DNA from 4 places in the Alteromonas sp. W12 genome. Region 2 is predicted to be linked to each of the others. Evidence: predicted binding sites of a transcription regulator. Region 2 holds the regulator's gene; each other region holds the start of a gene.
The links. The regulator sigma-54, encoded in region 2, starts transcription at its own class of promoters, with help from an activator protein. The targets are predictions, from matches to a motif close to GTTGGCACGNNNNTNGNNT.

Region 1 (4,848 bases), on a different contig from region 2:
ACCAGGTTGTGCGGCAGAAATAGTGAATTCACCCAAGTTATTGCGAATTGTCGCTTCTGGTGCAGGTGACTTAATGACTACGCGATAGTTGGGCTTGGGGGCAGCCGGCTTCGCAGGGGGAGGTGGGGTAACCTTTGCCGCGGTTACTACGTTTTGCGTTTTTACATCGAAAGCTAGGGGTTCTGCGTTTTGCTGCGGCTTGTCGGTGTAAGTCACAGAGCCGTCTTTACCTACCACCTTGTATATGGTCATTGGAGAGGTAGCTGCGGCTGATGTTGCATTGCTGCTTTGTCCGGTTTCGCTTTCTTGTGCTTCTTGCTGGGTACTTTCTTGGCTCAGCATTTCCGCTTGCACAGGCAGTAAGCCATTGCCGCTACTTAGTAATAGCGAAATTAAGCAAATGTGTCGCGTCATGTAGTGCACGTGTCGTTACCTAATCAATGTGGTTTTGGCTAGCTGGCTAATTCATATAGCTTGCTATGTTTGGCTTATGGATAACCTTTCTAGTTGTATGCAGATGCAAGCGGGCAAAGCCCTGTGCGCAGTTGATACAGCATGAAAGAGTATTTATTAGCATAGCTATAAAAACATAGTAGATAAATCGTACGCATAAAAAAAGCCCGCAGAGCGGGCTTTAGTATAAATTGCTATACAGTGCGAAATTACACGCTGTAGTACATGTCGAACTCAACAGGGTGAGTAGTCATGTTAAGTTTCGTTACTTCTTCAGACTTAAGATCGATGTATGCATCAATCATGTCGTCAGTCATAACGCCACCAGCTTTAAGGAAGTCACGGTCGTTATCAAGAGCTTCAAGTGCCATTTCTAGCGAGCTTGCAACTGTTGGAATTTCAGCAGCTTCTTCTGGCGGTAGGTCGTACAAGTCTTTATCCATTGAATCGCCAGGGTGGATCTTGTTCTTAATACCGTCGATACCCGCCATAAGCATAGCAGTGAACGCTAGGTATGGGTTAGCTGTTGGGTCAGGGAAACGTACTTCAATACGACGTGCTTTATCGCTAGTTACGTGAGGAATACGAATAGATGCAGAACGGTTACGTGCAGAGTATGCAAGCATTACCGGTGCTTCGAATCCAGGAACTAGACGCTTGTATGAGTTAGTAGAAGCGTTAGCAAACGCGTTGATTGCGCGCGCGTGCTTGATGATACCACCAATGTAGTAAAGTGCTTCCTCAGAAAGACCAGCGTACTTGTCACCTGCAAAGATGTTTACGCCATCTTTAGAGATAGATTGGTGACAGTGCATACCAGAACCATTATCGCCAACAAGCGGCTTAGGCATAAAGGTAGCTGTTTGACCGTATGCGTGTGCAACGTTGTGAACAACATACTTGTAAACTTGAATTTCGTCAGCTTTCTTAACTAGCGTATTGAATTGGCAAGCAATTTCGTTTTGGCCAGCAGTTGCTACTTCATGGTGGTGCGCTTCGATAACAAGGCCCATCTCTTCCATAACTAGACACATTGCAGCACGGATATCGTGAGCAGAGTCCACTGGTGGTACTGGGAAGTAACCGCCTTTAACGCCAGGGCGGTGTGCCATGTTGCCGCCTTCAAACTCTTCGCCAGAGTTCCACTTTGCTTCAGAAGAGTCAATCTTGTAGAAAGAACCCGCCATGTCAGTGTGGAAGCGTACGTCATCAAAAAGGAAAAACTCTGGCTCTGGGCCGAAGAAACATGTGTCACCGATGCCAGTTGATTTTAGGAATTCTTCTGCACGACGAGCAACTGAACGAGGGTCACGCTCATAACCTTCCATTGTTGAAGGTTCAACGATGTCACAACGGATGTTTACTTGTGTCTCTTCAGCGAAAGGGTCAACTACGCAGCTTGTTGCGTCTGGAAGAAGAACCATGTCTGATTCGTTGATGCCTTTCCAGCCAGCGATAGAAGAACCATCGAACATTTTACCTTCTTCGAAAAACTCTTCATCAACAACGCTCGCAGGAATAGATACGTGTTGTTCTTTACCCTTTGTATCGGTAAAACGTAAATCTACAAACTTCGCTTCACTTTCTTTAATCAGCTCTAATGCCTTTTCTACTGACATCGTGTCCTCCAGGTTTAATGTAAAAATGCGGAATGATCAGCTTCACTCCAACAGTGGCAAAAGTGAAAGCGATTATCATGCCATCTATATGTATACCGATTTCTGTGGCATAGACGGGCATCTATCACTTCCGTTTGAATTAAATTGCATTATATTGGTGCAATGTTGCACCAATATGGCGTTTTGTGCTCATTTGTACGTCAATCAGCCTAGATTACTTTGTAGCGTATAGCCACCAAATATGATCAATTAGGTGCAACGGGGCTGGTTATTTGTTGAACAAGTGTTTGAAAACCAATAAAACTCGTTTCCATCAAAAAAAAGATGCGCAAACGTCGTGGTTTTTCTGTACAATCCGCGCAAATTTTTCTATCTGCATTTTTTTGCAACAAATCTAACGCATACTCCTTTCCACTGAATTGAAGTAGACGTTGATTTACACAGGCTCTATATAAGCATGAATACCACTGATATTAATAAATTGCGTAACATCGCAATCATCGCCCACGTTGACCACGGTAAGACCACCCTGGTAGACAAACTGTTACAGCAGTCTGGCACCCTTGAATCTCGAGGCGAGCAAGAAGAGCGCGTAATGGACTCGAACGACATCGAGAAAGAACGTGGCATTACCATCCTAGCTAAGAACACAGCGATTAACTGGAACGACTACCGTATCAACATCGTAGACACTCCAGGACACGCTGACTTCGGTGGTGAAGTAGAGCGTGTAATGTCGATGGCTGACTCTGTACTTCTACTTGTAGATGCGCAAGAAGGCCCGATGCCACAAACCCGTTTCGTTACGCAAAAGGCATTTGCTCAAGGTCTTAAGCCAATTGTTGTTATCAACAAAATCGACAAGCCTGGTGCGCGTCCTGACTGGGTTATGGATCAAGTTTTCGACCTATTCGACAACCTAGGTGCAACTGACGAACAGCTAGATTTCCAAGTTGTTTATGCGTCTGCACTTAACGGTTGGGCATCACTAGATGCAGATACTAAAGAAGACGATATGACGGCATTGTTCCAAACTATCGTTGACCAGGTTTCTCCTCCTGATGCAGATATCGACGGCGCATTCCAAATGCAGATCTCTCAGCTTGACTACAACTCATACGTGGGTGTTATCGGCGTAGGTCGTGTTAAGCGTGGTTCTGTTAAGCCAAACCAACAAGTAACGGTTGTTACTGCTGATGGCAAAAAGCGCAACGGCAAAGTAGGCCTAGTTTACGGCTACCTTGGCCTTGCTCGTCACGAAGTTGAATCTGCTCACGCGGGCGACATCATTGCAATCACAGGTCTTGGCGAACTTAAGATCTCTGACACCATTTGTGACATCAACACTGTAGAAGCACTTCCTCCACTTACGGTTGACGAGCCTACAGTAACCATGACGTTCCAGGTAAACACCTCGCCATTTGCAGGTAAAGAAGGTAAGTATGTAACGTCACGTAACATTCTAGAGCGCCTTAAAGATGAACTAGTACACAACGTTGCACTGCGCGTTGAAGAAATGCCTGATCCGGACAAGTTCCGCGTATCTGGTCGTGGTGAACTTCACCTAGGTATTCTTATCGAAAACATGCGTCGTGAAGGTTACGAGCTTGCAGTGTCTCGTCCAGAAGTAATTCTGAAAGAAGTTGACGGCGCAACGCAAGAACCATACGAAACCTTGACTATTGACTGTGAAGAACAGCACCAGGGTTCAATCATGGAACAGCTTGGTCTGCGTAAAGCAGAAATGACTGACATGTCTCCTGATGGTAAAGGTCGTGTACGTATCGACTTTATCATTCCAAGCCGTGGCCTAATTGGTTTCCAAACAGAATTCATGACGTTAACGTCGGGTTCTGGTTTGCTATATCACACGTTCGATCACTATGGCCCGTACAAAGGCGGTATCATTGGTAAGCGTAAGAACGGTGTTCTAATCGCTAACGCAAACGGTAAAGCACTAACTAACGCCTTGTTTAACCTTCAAGAACGCGGTCGCCTATTCATCGGTCACGGTGTTGAAGTGTACGAAGGTATGGTTATCGGTATTCACAGCCGTGACAACGACCTTACTGTAAACGCCCTTAAAGGTAAGCAGCTTACTAACGTTCGTGCATCAGGTACTGACGAAGCGCAAACACTAGTTCCACCAATCAGAATGTCACTTGAGCAAGCGCTTGAGTTCATCGATGACGACGAACTAGTAGAAGTAACGCCTGAATCTATCCGTATTCGTAAGAAGCTTCTTACAGAAAACGAGCGTAAGCGTGCATCACGTGCACCTAAGTCTTAATAGCTTCTAAGACTTACATTGATTTTGAAAATGCCAGCGTCAGCTGGCATTTTTTTTCCATTTTGCCGATGAGTTTGGCCTGCAATCGTTCAAATCGTGTCTCAACTTACACACCGTCACTTCCCATCAGAAAAGCTGCTTTCTAGCATTATCACTAAAACGTTAGAAAAAGTTTAAATATCGACCAAAGGTTAGTGGTCAAAAGCGTTCAGAGATTCTATCCTTGAAAATATCAGTCCGCATAGATCAATACCCAGCGAGCATTTATCTATGCGGATTGGTACAATTGACTGACGTCTTAACACGTGAGCTAAGTCGTTGTAATATTTACGGCTAATGACCTAACAAAAAGGGGAAGGGTAGTGTTTTCTGTAGCAGTAGTTGAAGATGATCCTATCACGCTTGACCTAATTACTGACGCGTTGGAAACGCAGTTAGACGCTACCGTGTATCCATTTACACGTAGTAAATTTGCAAGGGATTTTT
Region 2 (4,848 bases):
ACAAAGTATTTGCAGAGTCGATGGAGCATTACGACCAGCTTGGCTTTGTATTGTTTCAGCAACCTAAATACACCCTTTATACAGAAAACGCGTCATCACCATGGGTGGTAACCGCTGATGAAGGTACACTATACAATAACGAGCTAATCCAGCTGGAAAACCAAGTTAATATTGAGAACCAAACTGGCGATGACTTTGTCAGAAGTATATCGACCGAGTACATTCAAATTAATTTAGAAACCAAGCAAATGACATCTGACCAACCCGTTGAAATACTGGGCACCCAATATGTCATTTTAAGTAATGGGTTTAACGCGAATTTACGCACACAAGAATACGAGCTTTTAGATCATGTACAAACCACTTATTCCCCTAGCAACTAGTTTATTGCTTGCCATCGCTAGCGGTGCGGTACACGCCAGTGAAGATGATTTTTCGCAGCCCATAAAAATAGGCTCGAACACCCAGTTTATCGACGGTAAAAATAAAACCGCGTTGTACAAAGACGACGTACTCATAACTCAAGGCTCTTTGGTTATTGAAGCTGACGAAGTGGAAGTAATTGCCACTGACGGTGGTGGTCGTGAAATATTTATTGCTAGAGGAAAGCCTGCAAGCTATTCCCAGCAATTGGAAGACGGCACGCCAGTTTCGGCAAAAGCTAATGAAATACGCTATGAAGTGGTGAACCGAACGATTTCTCTTGCCGGAAACGCAGAGTTGAAACAAGACACCAGTAAAGTACAGGGTGACAACATCACGTTCGATATGATTACCGAGCAATTGCTAGCGACTGGCGGCGCAGGTAAGGATGGTGAGGGTCGAGTGACCACAGTATTCACACCTGAGACCATTCGCAAAACTTCGTCTAAGAAAGACAAAAAAGACAACGAGGGCAATGAATAGCAATGGCAACTTTGAGCGCTAAAAATCTTGCTAAGGCTTACAAGTCAAGACAGGTTGTACGAGATGTAAGCCTGTCTGTCTCAACGGGTCAAATTGTTGGTCTTCTTGGCCCAAATGGCGCTGGTAAGACCACCACATTTTACATGATTGTTGGTTTAGTGAATCTGGATAAAGGCAAGATTGAAATCGACGACAATGAGCTAACTCATCAGCCCATGCACGAGCGCGCACGCCGCGGAATTGGCTACCTACCGCAGGAAGCATCTATTTTCAGAAAGCTCACAGTGCATGAAAATATCATGGCCATTTTGCAAACCCGTAAAGATTTAAATTCACAACAGCAAGAAGAAGAAGCTGATGCGCTACTTGATGAATTTAATATTAACCATATACGTAATAGTACGGGGATGAGTTTGTCAGGGGGCGAACGCCGTCGCGTTGAGATTGCCCGCGCTCTGGCAGCAAAACCGCAATTTATTTTGTTAGACGAACCATTTGCTGGTGTTGATCCAATATCAGTTAATGATATAAAGAAGATAATACAACATCTTCGCGATAGGGGTATTGGAATCCTTATCACGGACCATAACGTACGAGAGACATTGGATGTTTGTGAAAAGGCGTACATTGTGAGTCATGGCGAGCTTATTGCGCAAGGAACGGCGGAACAGGTTTTAAGTAATCAAAAAGTAAGGGATGTATACCTAGGCGAACAATTCAGGCTATAGTTAATGTAACCGAATTGTCATTTTTCAGTTTCGCTCTGGTATATTCAATTTAGAGCATTTAAATAAGACGTAGATGAAACCATCTTTACAGCTAAAATTTAGCCAACAACTTACCATGACACCACAGCTTCAGCAGGCCATTAAACTGCTGCAGCTTTCTACACTTGATCTTCAACAAGAGATCCAAGAAGCGCTCGATTCTAATCCGCTATTAGAAGTTGAAGAAGGTAACGACGAGCCGCAACTAGAAAAGAACAATATCGACAACGATGACAGCGGCTCTGAGGCCACTGCTTCTGCATCTAGTGACACGTTAGAAGCCGGCGATGCACTTGAGAAAAACGATCTTCCCGATGAGCTGCCAATCGACAGCACATGGGACGAATACTACTCTGCTTCATCTTCGCCAGCTCCGGGTCCATCCAATGACGACGAGCAAATCTTCCAAGGTGAGACTACTGAAGATATTCAAGAGCACCTTCTTTGGCAAATGCGCCTTACCCATTTCTCGGATACCGATCGCGCAATCGCTACAGCAATCATCGACTCTATTGACGAGTCAGGTTATTTAACCGTTACTCTTGATGATATTTTAGAAGCGGTTAACGATGATGATATGGAAGAGCCGATTGAAATGGACGAAATAGAATGTGTGCTAAAGCGCATTCAGATGTTCGACCCTATTGGTTCTGGCTCACGCTCTCCACAAGAATGTTTGATGGTGCAATTGCGCCAATTTTCAGAAGACACACCGTGGCTTGCTGAAGCAAAGCAACTGATTGAAGAGTACTCTGACTTACTGAGCAGCAAAGATTATCGTACGCTTATGCGTAAAAGCCGATTGAAAGAAGATCAGCTACGCGAGGCAATGCGTTTACTGCAAACCTTGAATCCTCGCCCAGGTAGTGCTTTAGTTACTAAAGAGCCTGAGTACGTTATTCCTGATGTCTCAGTAACCAAGAAAAATGGCCGTTGGGTGGTTGAGCTGAACCCCGACAGTCTGCCTAAATTAAGCGTAAATCAACAATACGCTGCAATGAGTCGCCGTGCCAAGAATAGTAGCGATTCACAATTCATCCGCTCACACATGCAAGAGGCTAAGTGGTTCATAAAGAGCCTTGAATCTCGTAACGAAACCTTAATGAAGGTTGCAAACTGCATTGTGCAGCAGCAAATGGGCTTTTTTGAGCACGGCCCGGAAATGATGAAACCAATGGTGCTAAATGATGTCGCAGAAATGGTAGATATGCACGAATCCACTATTTCGCGAGTGACAACGCAAAAGTACATGCATACGCCACGTGGAATCTTCGAATTGAAGTATTTCTTCTCAAGCCACGTTGCAACAGAGTCTGGTGGTGAATGTTCATCTACAGCGATTCGTGCATTGATCAAGAAATTAGTGGCCGCTGAAAAGCCTAGCAAGCCGCTAAGTGATAGCAAGATTGCTTCATTGTTGGCCGAACAAGGCATTAAAGTTGCCCGGCGAACAATAGCAAAGTACCGGGAATCGTTGTCGATCCCGCCGTCGAACCAACGCAAAAGCCTTATTTAATCGGGCTTAATAATATAAGGAAGACGAAATATGCAAATCAACCTTACTGGTCATCATGTCGAAATCACCGACTCTTTGCGTAATTATGTCGATACGAAGTTCAGCAAACTTGAACGTCACTTTGATCACATTTCTAATGTGCATGTCATCCTGAACGTTGAAAAATTAAATCAAAAAGCCGAAGCGACCGTTCATTTAAGTGGCGCTGAAGTATTCGCATCCTCAGAAAATACCGACATGTATGCGGCGATTGACAGCATGGTTGATAAACTCGACCGGCAGGTAATCAAGCATAAGGAAAAACTGAAAAAACATTAGTAGTTAATTAAGCATGGATATACAAGCCATCGTAAGTCTGGACCGCACCGAGTGTGCGGTTCAGTGTAATAGTAAAAAGCGAATTCTTGAGATCATCGCTGATATCGCTGCCAAGCAAAACGAGAACATTGATCAGGCAACGGTACTCAACAGTTTGATGGCTCGAGAGCGTATGGGTAGTACAGGCATTGGCAATGGTATCGCCCTGCCCCATGGACGCCTGCCGGGCCTCGAGAAAGTGATTGCCATTGTTGTAACCAGCACGCCAGCAATTGACTTCGACGCCCTTGACGAGAAACCCGTAGACATCTTTTTTGCGCTACTCGTTCCTGAGGAACAGACCGAAGGACACCTTCAAACGCTGGCCACCGTGGCTGGTAAACTAAGCGACAAAGAAACGATTAAAGCAATACGTCGCGCAACGACAAGCGACGATATTCTATCTGCATTAAGTTAAACATTAAGCGCCTATTAACCGTTTAGTAGGCGCCTAATTCAACAACGCGTATGTGATAAAACCAGAGTATTAGGGAGAAAGTAGGTGAAGCTGATAATAATCAGTGGTCGTTCGGGGTCTGGTAAGTCTGTCGCACTTCGCGCATTGGAAGATTTAGGTTATTACTGTGTTGATAATATCCCGGTAAACTTACTTCCCACCTTAACCCATACAGTTGTTGACGAGTACGATCAGGTTGCGGTAAGTATCGATGTGAGAAACTTACCTAAAAATCCTGACGATTTGGTAGAAATTTTAGACTACCTGCCTTCTTCGTGGTCGATGACCATTGTTTACATTGACGCGAGCGATGATGTACTGGTTAAGCGTTTTAGCGAAACACGTCGCCTTCACCCTCTTGCCAAGCTCAATAAGTCGCTTTCAGAAGCCATTAAAGCCGAGTCTGCCCTACTTGCTCCTATTGCTGAACGCGCAGATTTATATTTAGACACAGATAAGCTTACCATTCACCAACTGGCAGAGTTAATTCGAGAGCGTATCCTGGGTAAGAAAAGCTCACGCCTTGTGCTTGTATTTGAGTCGTTTGGCTTTAAGCACGGTATTCCTAAAGATGCGGATTACGTTTTTGATGCCCGCTTTTTACCTAACCCCCACTGGGAGCCCGACCTTAAACATCTGACCGGATTAGACGCACCAGTAGAAGTATTTTTGGGGTCGCAGCCTGTAGTGACCAAGTTCATTTGGCAAATTCAGAATTTAATAACGACATGGCTGCCTCATTTAGAGCGCAATAACAGAAGTTACGTAACCGTAGCCATTGGCTGTACTGGCGGGCAACACCGTTCGGTTTATATCGCACAGACCCTGTCGAAAACCTTCAGTGA
Region 3 (4,848 bases), on a different contig from region 2:
TGTACGAAGCCGATATTCGCGTTGCCGATCGCTACTTAATGGAGCGCTTTGTGTATGGTGCGGTGGAATTTCTGGCTCCGCAAGATTTCGACGATACGTCTCATATCGTTATAGAAAATGCGCAAATCAGACCCTGTCAATTCAGAACCACATTTACATCACTTAGCATAGACATCGAATGCAATGAGCATGAAGAACTCTTTAGCATTGCGTTAGCCGGTGAAGGACTCAACGTTGTGCTGCTTTTATGCCCGCCACGTTTTGTTGGGCAAACATTGCAAGGACAAGAAGACAGCGCGTACGAGCTCATTACCGTTGAATCAGAAAAAGTACTGCTTGAAGCATTTTTTTCTTATCTTACATCCTACGACCCAGATATCATTTTAGGCTGGAACGTTAAACAGTTCGATATGGCGGTACTTGAACGCCGCGCTAGGGCTAACTCGCTAAAGTATGCTATCGGCCGCCATGGCAGAGAGGCTTCTGTAAGACAGTGGGAAGATCAAACCCTCGTTGATGTGCCAGGACGATGCGTTATTGATGGTATCGAAGCACTAAAAACAATGACTTATCAATTCGAGTCGTTCTCGCTCGATCACGTATCTGAAGAACTGCTTGGCGAAAATAAGCTTATTCAGGCTGCAGACAAGCTTGAAGCGATAAAGCGTCTTTATCATAGCGACCCTGTTGCACTCGCTAACTATAACTTTAAAGACACGGAACTGGTCAATCGCATTCAGGATAAAACCCAATTTATCGATTTTCTGGCGCTGCGCAGTATTCTTACCGGCCTAGATATGAGTCGCCCCGGAGGGTCAGTGGCCGCGTTTTTAAATGTGTACTTGCCTAAGCTTCACCGCAAGTCTTATGTCGCGGGGGTAAGACCTGAAAATGGAGGCTTGGCTAGTCCGGGTGGTTATGTCATGCGTTCCCAGCCAGGTTTATATAAAGACGTTTTAGTCCTCGATTTTAAGAGCCTGTATCCTTCCATCATTCGTACATTTAAAATCGATCCGTTGGGACTTGCAGAAGGGCTTAAGTCCCCCCACACGGCGATAGAAGGTTTTAAAGGCGCAGTATTTAGCCGCGAATCTCATTTTCTACCTTCCATCATTGAAAACCTATGGCTTCAGCGCGACGAAGCCAAAAAACAGAATGACGCACCGCGCTCTCAGGCCATCAAAATATTAATGAACTCCTTCTATGGTGTGCTTGGTAGTGGAGGTTGCCCTTTCTACGATCCTCGCCTGGCTAGCTCAATCACATTAAGGGGTCACGAGATTATGCAAACCACTGCGGGTTGGATTGAAGAACTAGGCTATACGGTTATTTACGGCGATACCGACTCAACATTTGTTCATGTAGAAGGTAATGATGCACTGGGTACGCCCTCAGAGACTGGACTTGAGCTCGCTAGCATTATTAATCGAAAGTGGACAGAGTTACTAAAAAGTGAGTTCGACATTGATTGCCACTTAGAAATTGAGTTTGAATCTCACTTTTCTACGTTTTTTATGCCGACGATCCGAGGCTCTTCCGAAGGCAGCAAAAAACGTTACGCAGGAATGAAGGGCAGTGAACTTGTCTTTAAAGGCTTAGAAAATGTCCGCTCTGATTGGACGGTACTAGCTAAAACCTTCCAGTACGAGCTGTACAAAAAAGTGTTTACTGGACAGCCTGTTGAAGACTACATAAATAGCACGATAGCAGCGATAAAGTCCGGTGAAATGGATCACGCTTTGGTCTATAAAAAGCGGCTGCGAAAGCCTTTGTCGTCGTATACCAAGTCGCTACCTCCCCACGTAAAGGCAGCGCGATTAGCGGACGAGTACTATAAAGAACAGGGGTTGCCACTTCGCTATCAGTTTAATACTACCATTGCTTATGTTATTACAGTACAGGGCCCTCAAACCGCAGAAACCGCCACGGCCCCCCTTCAATATGACCACTATATTGAAAAGCAAATCCAACCCATTGCCGATAGTATCTTGCCTCTTATTGGCCTGAATTTTGAGACAATAGCGAACGATCAACTCTCGCTGTTTTAATCTCATTAATGGGGTTCTATCTATATCTGAGAACAGCTTAAGTTTGACGTATGAAGATCTTGCAAACACTGCGACAATTTAACATAGCAATAACATTGAAAACCTCGCCTTAAATTTTTATTACCTCACTAAATCAGTTAGTTATGCATTTGGCACATTCAATGAATAATGAATTACGTAAGTCATTAGCGGTGTCAGATTGAAACTTACTTCCAATCTGCACCTATGTTGAGGTCTGTGGACCTAGTGGTTAGGGCAATTGAACGCCCGAGTTCACTGTAAAAGCCAGAAGGAATTTGATTATGAAGATCACAAAACTAAGTATGATTACCAGTGCTGTTATTGCTGCAACACTATCTGCTTCAGCAGTAGCAGGCCACCACGAAGAGAAGATCTCGATGGGATTTAACGCAATGGATAAGGATGGAAACGGCTATATCGTCGGTTCTGAGTCTTCAGGCGTTATTGACAGTAAGCTTCTTGCAAAAATGGATACCGATGGTGACAGCATGATTAGCCGTGTTGAATTCAACAAATTTGTTGATGAAAAACCATCAATGTTTAGCGACGACATCATTACTCAGGTGAAAACTGAAGGCACCAATGACGCTCTACTCTCGGAAAAGGGCAATCCTGAATTATTCTCTAAAGCTGACGGTGAAATGATATCAGAGAAGAATAAGGAGCTTCGCACCGAGATGTCAGCCACAGCCGACAATAAGTTTACTGAAATCGATGTAGACAGCGACGGTAAGCTTACAGCCGAGGAGTTAAAGGTTGCACATGTCGAAGGTGACTTTGAGATGATGGACGAAAATGGCGATTCTTACGTTACCCGTATGGAATATCGTGCCTACTTCGAAGGTATTGAGTCTGAATAGACGCTCACCTCTCGTAAAGTAAAAATTTTTAGGAAGCCTCCTTCGTCGGAGGCTTTTTTGTTTCATTAAAGTCGAGAAAATTTTCTTTAGACATCAAATACATTGTCACTTTTGGTTATTACTCTCCTTTCAGCGTGTACGACGAGTCACACAAATTCATCGTTGAATAACCCCATATACGACTAACATCTTGTCGACAAAACCCGTTTGCAACAATATTGTTAATAAAGATTGAATTATTTGTTTTATTCGTTGCGTATTCAGCATTTACTGCAATTGTTGCCATTGGTTATTTGGAACAAAAAGCCGAAACAGCCAACTCTATTATTTATATATAAATCAGATGCGTACGCGCATGGAGGCAAGATATGATGGAATCAAAATTTACACCGAACTCACTACTCCCTCTTCAGAAAAGTGAGTTTACTGGCTCTGATGACGCTGAGCTGACGTCGCTCACTATCGGTCAGTATTTCAAAAATGTTGTCGACAATTATGGCGATAACCCAGCGATTATTGTAAAACATCAGGACGTTAGCTGGACCTATCAGCAGTATTGGTATGAAGTAGAACGTGTTGCTTGCGGCTTACTTGCAAACGGTGTAGAACCTGGCGACCGTGTGGGTATATGGTCTCCGAACAATATCGAATGGTCGATCGTACAGATGGCCACTGCGCGAATCGGGGCGATCATGGTATGCCTGAACCCTGCTTATCGTCCTAATGAATTAGCGTTTGCCATTAATAACGTTGCCGTAAAATACTTAGTCATGGCGCAGTCATTCAAGCAGTCAAATTACGTCGCCATGTTGAAAGAGCTTGCGCCAGAAATCGACAGCCAAGATAAGAACACACCAAAGCGTCCTCTAACGCTTTCTAAGTTGCCTTCACTTAAATATGTATACACTATTGGCGATAAGCCTGTAGAAGGATTACAGGCTTTTTCTGCATTGCAAATAGAACCAACGGAAGCGCTCAAGTCTCAGTTGGAGGCCGTTGAATCGAACCTTAGCGCGGATGATAACATCAATATTCAGTTTACCTCTGGCACCACGGGAAATCCGAAAGGCGCAACGTTAACACACCGAAACATTCTAAATAATGGGTTATTAGTATCACAAGCAATGAGGTTCACACACAAAGACAAACTTTGTATTCCCGTACCGCTTTATCACTGCTTTGGAATGGTATTGGGCAACTTAGTATGCTTAGCATCTGGAGCGTGTGCGGTATTTCCTGGGGAATCATTCGCCCCTGAAACAACGCTTCGCACGGTAGAAGAAGAAAAGTGTACGGGCTTACATGGCGTACCTACCATGTTTATTGCTGAGCTCGAACTATCCAACTTCAAGAGCTTTGATCTATCAACACTAAGGACAGGTGTCATGGCAGGTAGTACCTGTCCAGAAGAGCTCATGCGAAAGGTCCATAGTGAATTTCATATGACAGAAGTCGTCATAGGTTATGGTCAGACAGAGTGTAGCCCTATCAATCATATTACTGACATTGACTCGCCATTTGAAAAGCAGGTCAAAACCGTAGGACGCGCTATGCCCCATACAGAAGTGAAGATCATAGATCCCCAAGGCAATACGGTGCCTATTGGAGAACCGGGCGAAATCTGCGCGAGAGGCTACTGTGTAATGAAAGGTTATTGGGGTGATGAGGTTAAGACGAAAGCCACCATAGACGATGAAGGTTGGCTTCATTCGGGTGATCTCGGAGAAATGGACGAAGAAGGCTATGTCACAATAGTTGGTAGAATAAAGGACATGATCATTCGTGGTGGCGAAAACATTTATCCAAGAGAAATTGAAGAAGTCTTATATCAACATGCGGATGTGTCAGACGCCGCTGTCTTTGGTATTCCTGACAACAAATATGGCGAGCAAGTATGCCTATGGATTAAGGCAAAGGAA
Region 4 (4,848 bases), on a different contig from region 2:
CGGTGTTAAAAGGCCAAAGAACGAGCCTGTATAGGTTGATTTAAGCGTGCTGTCCATTTCAAACGGTACGCCCAACAGCAGGTTACCAAACGCCACACCAAAGATAAGGGCTGGGATAATACCGCCAGCAAATAGCGCCCAATCCCACGCTTTACGCCACTGAGGGTTTGGTAGTTTACTGCGGTAGTCAAAGCCTATCGGGCGCATCCAAAGGGCAATTAAGGTAAGGGCCAATGCTAGGTAAAACCCAGAAAACGCAGTGGCGTAAATCATCGGCCACGCGGCGAAAATAGCGCCACCTGCGGTGATAAACCAAACTTGGTTGCCATCCCAATGCGGTCCTACCGTGTTTATCATTACGCGACGTTCTTTGTCATTTTTACCAATAAGCGTGAGCAGAGCTCCAACGCCCAAATCGAAGCCATCAGTAACCGCGAAGCCAATTAGCAGAACGCCAACCAAGCACCACCAAATGACTCTCAGTAGTTCATAATCAATCATGCTTTTGCTCCTTGCTCATCAAGGTCAATAAGATCAAATTCAGTGTCAGGCTGCTTATCTGCAGGGGGAATCGGCCCTTTTTTGGCAAACTTCTTCATTAAGTAAAAACCAATAATGAACATGCCGGTGTAGAAAGCACTGTAGGCTACAAGGGTTATTACCACGTCGCTTACGGCGAGATTAGATACCGACGTATGCACCGGAAGCACCTCTGCAATTGACCATGGCTGGCGACCATATTCAGCGACAAACCAGCCAGCCTCACAGGCAATCCAAGGAAGCGGCAAACCATAGAGCGCGCTTTTTAATAACCAGCGTGGCTTAGTAATCTTGTGTTTAGTGCTGTAGTAAAAGGCGCACACAAATAGCGCAAGCATAATAAAGCCAGCCACAACCATAAGGCGGAAACTCCAAAACAATGGGGCAACCGGCGGAATGCTGTAATCTACTGCCTGTTGAAGCGCGGCATCAGAAGGATTTGAAACGTTCTCAGTGAAAGGCTCTAGCAACATAGCGTAGCCCAAACTGTCTTTATTTTGGTCGAAGGCAGTACGTTGCTCAGCTGTCGCGGTGCCGTTTCTTACATCTTCAAGTACTTCATAGGCTTTAATTCCGCTTAGAATACGCTCGCGATTCTCTTCTTTAAGATCCTTAATACCTTTTACTTCTTCGGTTAACGAACGGGTAGCAATAATGCCCATTGCCCAAGGAATTTGAAGGGCGTACTCGGTTTCCTGCTTTTCGTCGTTTGGAATACCAAACACAGTAAACGGCGCAGGTGCAGGATGGGTTTCGTACTCAGCTTCAACTGCTGCCAGCTTCACTTTTTGTACATCACCAAGCTCATAACCACTTTCATCACCTAACACGATCACAGAAAGCGTTGAGGCTAGGCCGAAGCTAGCAGCTATGGCGAACGAACGGCGCGCAAAGGCGATATGCTTATGATTAAGCAGGTAGTAACTTGAAATTGCCAACACAAACATTGCGCCGGTCACGTAACCTGCTGATACAGTGTGAACAAATTTGACCTGTGCTACGGGGTTAAAAATAACCTCAGCAAAGCTGGTCATTTCCATACGCATGGCTTCAAAATTAAATTCAGCGCCTACCGGGTATTGCATCCAGCCGTTAGCAATCAAGATCCACAGTGCAGAGAAGTTTGAACCAATGGCCACCAGCCAAGTCGCCATCAAATGCTTCACCTTTGACATTTTGTCCCAGCCAAAGAAGAACAAACCCACGAAGGTAGATTCCAGGAAAAAGGCCATTAGGCCTTCGATGGCAAGTGGCGCACCGAAGATATCGCCTACATAGTGAGAATAGTAAGACCAATTCATTCCGAACTGGAATTCCATGGTTAAGCCTGTGGCTACACCAATGGCAAAGTTAATTCCAAACAGCTTTCCCCAGAATTGGGTCATCTGCTTATAAATTTCTTTACCCGTCATTACGTATACCGATTCCATAATGGCAAGTAAGAAACTAAGCCCCAAAGTTAAGGGTACAAATATAAAGTGGAACATTGCAGTTAATGCAAATTGCCACCGCGATAGTTCTATTAACGTATCGCTCATGGGTTATCTCCCTTGTATTTCGTGTGCGCGTTAAACGCTTAGCAGAAAAGTGGTTTAAAATTCAGTGATGAACACGTGAATATGCCGCATGGCAAGAGCACGGTTTATGCCATACATCAGTAATTTGGCTGCTTAAGCGCAATTACCGATAAACGGCGGTATTTTCGTACTGTGCAGATAAATTATTCCACGACCGAGCGTGTGGCTTATTGATCCAACGCAACAATTCATGGCGATGCATTCGCCATATTTGTCATTTAGGTGACAAATATGGCACAAGAGAAAGGTCACGTAGGTGAACATTGAGAGGTAGAGAATAGGGCGCGTTAGGGTGTATATGTGATTGTGAATGCACCCCGTAAATCACCCAATTCAAACCCTGTAGCTTGATCATTGGGATAGTGCTTTAGAATGGATTGTTTTACTGAAGGTGCCACATTGGCTCCGTGGCATGCCATGCACACCTGACCTTGTTCAATCGCCATCATGTACCTAAACTCACCGCTTTCGCTATCGTATTGATAAGTTTCAATAGGTCTTTTAGGGGCCAAATTGTCTTGCTTAGCTTTGGTCAGTAATTGTGAAAACCACGCTAACTGCTCACGCTCCCATTGATCTGCCGCATTGTTTGGGTTCCTTACTTTCAGCGCGGTACGCCCAACCTCCCACCCGTTTTGACTAAGCGCCAGAGCAATAGGAGCCGCTGCAATCTGGCATTCGTTAACGCCAGCCTCTAGCCCTCCGGATTGAATTGCTTGCTGTAGTCGTGACTTTAGCGCGCCTCCCAGTGCTTTTGCGTGTAATCGCGCTTCTTTGACTTTTTCCTGTACACTGTTTTCACTTTTTTTCTCATTGGCAGTCACTGTATCTGCCAATGAATGAGCACTACTTGCCAATAAGCTTATCGCCACCAGCATTACGCTATTTTTCATTATAAAACTCTCTTTGGAACTGAATGAGTTGCTACCGAAGTATTGTCGTTTGTCTCAAACAGTGAACAAGCTCTATGCCAATATGATAAATTGCCAAAATTAAATTAGAACAAACTAATATTCAGCCACCCATGAATATATCCATAGTACAAGCGATGATAGATGCGATAGATAAACCCGCAATCTTCATTAACCCAAGCTACGTTATTGAAGCTGTCAACCAGCCCTACAGAGATACCTACCCTGTGGATATAAAGCTTGGCTTTAGTACCTGCTATCAAGTCTCTCACCGCAACAACAAACCTTGCGATAAGTGCGGCGAGCATTGCCCAATGCAAGAGAGTAAAGCCACAGGACGAGCGGCTAGCGTAGTACACGTTCATACCACCAGTGAGGGTCAAAGCTACTGCGACATCCTCATGCGCCCGATCTTCGACGGTAGCGGAGAATTATTAGGTTTCTTGGAAATACTTGATAAGCTTTCGTTTGCCTCAAACCGACCTTCAGCAGGAAAGATGGTCGGCGAATCAGAGGCATTTAAAGCAATGCTAAACAAAATAAATCGCGCCGCTAACTCAGATATTTCAGTACTATTGTTTGGCGAAACCGGCACGGGTAAAGAGCTGGTGTCCCAAGCACTTCACTCGAGTAGTCACCGTGCTGGCAAACCATTTGTTGTCATCGAGTGTACCGGCATGTCTGACACGCTGCTTGAAAGCGAACTATTCGGTTATGAAAAAGGGGCATTTACAGGCGCAACCACAAATAAGAAAGGGCTCGTAGAAGCAGCGGAAGGCGGCACATTGTTTTTTGATGAAGTCGGCGATATCCCACTTTCAACACAAGTAAAGCTTCTGCGGCTGTTCGAGTCTCAAACTTATCGGCCTGTAGGAAGCACAGTGTCTAAAAAGGCTGATTTTCGTTTAGTGTGTGCATCACACAAAAATCTAAAGCATATGGTGGAAACGGGCGAATTCAGACAGGACCTCTACTACCGCATTGCCGGTTTTCCTATCAACCTCCCTTCTTTACGACAAAGAAAATCAGATATAGCACTGATAGCCGCTCACTTTTTGGCAATGTCTAAAGAGAAAAAACGGTTTCATAAAAACGCGCTAGAAAAACTAACCAACTACCCGTTCCCAGGCAATATTCGCGAACTAAAAAACATTGTAGACCAAGCTATTTTACTGGCTGATGAAACCGTTATTTACGATACAGACTTACCCGAGCTCGATAACATAAGCTCTGATGCTATCAATGATGCCTCGTCATCTCACGGTAACGTTGTAACCTTAGACGAATTGGAACGCCAATACTTACGTCAGGTTCACACGTCTTTTGAAGGCGATACCCAGCAACTTGCACAAGCGCTGGGAGTGAGTACCCGTACACTTTACAGAAAGCTGAAAAAAGCGGGGGTTGGAGATACGTAAAAAATAATAGGTAGAAAAATTACCAAAACGCAGGCTATGATAAAAAGGCGCTAACCAGATAAAGAAAAATGACTTTAAGACGCCTACTTACACTAACACTTTGCCTTTGTATGCTTTTGCAAAATGCATTAGCACTTGGCCTTGCTGCCCATACTATGCAGCAAGCACGTGCGTTTGTAGGTGAAGATATTGAACTTATTTGTACTGGCAAGACCATGCGCTACATTTCAATTAGCGCCACTGAGTTTGAAGGTGAGTTCGTTTTTGTTAGCCCCGAACTGCTCAAAGCACCCGCCGAGCACGTTGACTGTACCAATGGCACGTTAGCCGACTTACCTCAGGTTGACGAGCCACTACATGCCACATTACCTTTACTATCGCTGGTTCGCTATCGCGCTTTAG

Region 1: glnA (glutamate--ammonia ligase) is a predicted target of sigma-54. The motif match lies at 2,139-2,157, and genes of this name have one in related genera.
Region 3: AWH61_RS07725 (EF-hand domain-containing protein) is a predicted target of sigma-54. The motif match lies at 2,197-2,215, and genes of this name have one in related genera.
Region 4: AWH61_RS12860 (Tll0287-like domain-containing protein) is a predicted target of sigma-54. The motif match lies at 3,074-3,092, and genes of this name have one in related genera.

Annotation. Positions count from the first base shown of each region.
Region 1 is NZ_LQXH01000007.1:236,455-241,302, forward strand. It holds gene AWH61_RS08610 (hypothetical protein) at 1-423, opposite strand, end outside; gene glnA (glutamate--ammonia ligase) at 663-2,072, opposite strand; gene typA (translational GTPase TypA) at 2,530-4,362, shown strand; gene AWH61_RS08625 (response regulator) at 4,725-4,848, shown strand, end outside.
Region 2 is NZ_LQXH01000001.1:254,938-259,785, reverse strand. It holds gene lptC (LPS export ABC transporter periplasmic protein LptC) at 1-383, shown strand, start outside; gene lptA (lipopolysaccharide transport periplasmic protein LptA) at 352-906, shown strand; gene lptB (LPS export ABC transporter ATP-binding protein) at 909-1,634, shown strand; gene AWH61_RS01075 (RNA polymerase factor sigma-54) at 1,708-3,189, shown strand; gene hpf (ribosome hibernation promoting factor) at 3,220-3,507, shown strand; gene ptsN (PTS IIA-like nitrogen regulatory protein PtsN) at 3,521-3,964, shown strand; gene rapZ (RNase adapter RapZ) at 4,049-4,848, shown strand, end outside.
Region 3 is NZ_LQXH01000007.1:877-5,724, reverse strand. It holds gene AWH61_RS07730 (DNA polymerase II) at 1-2,048, shown strand, start outside; gene AWH61_RS07725 (EF-hand domain-containing protein) at 2,351-2,929, shown strand; gene AWH61_RS07720 (AMP-binding protein) at 3,298-4,848, shown strand, end outside.
Region 4 is NZ_LQXH01000008.1:336,042-340,889, reverse strand. It holds gene cydB (cytochrome d ubiquinol oxidase subunit II) at 1-501, opposite strand, end outside; gene AWH61_RS12865 (cytochrome ubiquinol oxidase subunit I) at 498-2,078, opposite strand; gene AWH61_RS12860 (Tll0287-like domain-containing protein) at 2,405-3,010, opposite strand; gene AWH61_RS12855 (sigma-54 interaction domain-containing protein) at 3,166-4,446, shown strand; gene AWH61_RS12850 (hypothetical protein) at 4,557-4,848, shown strand, end outside.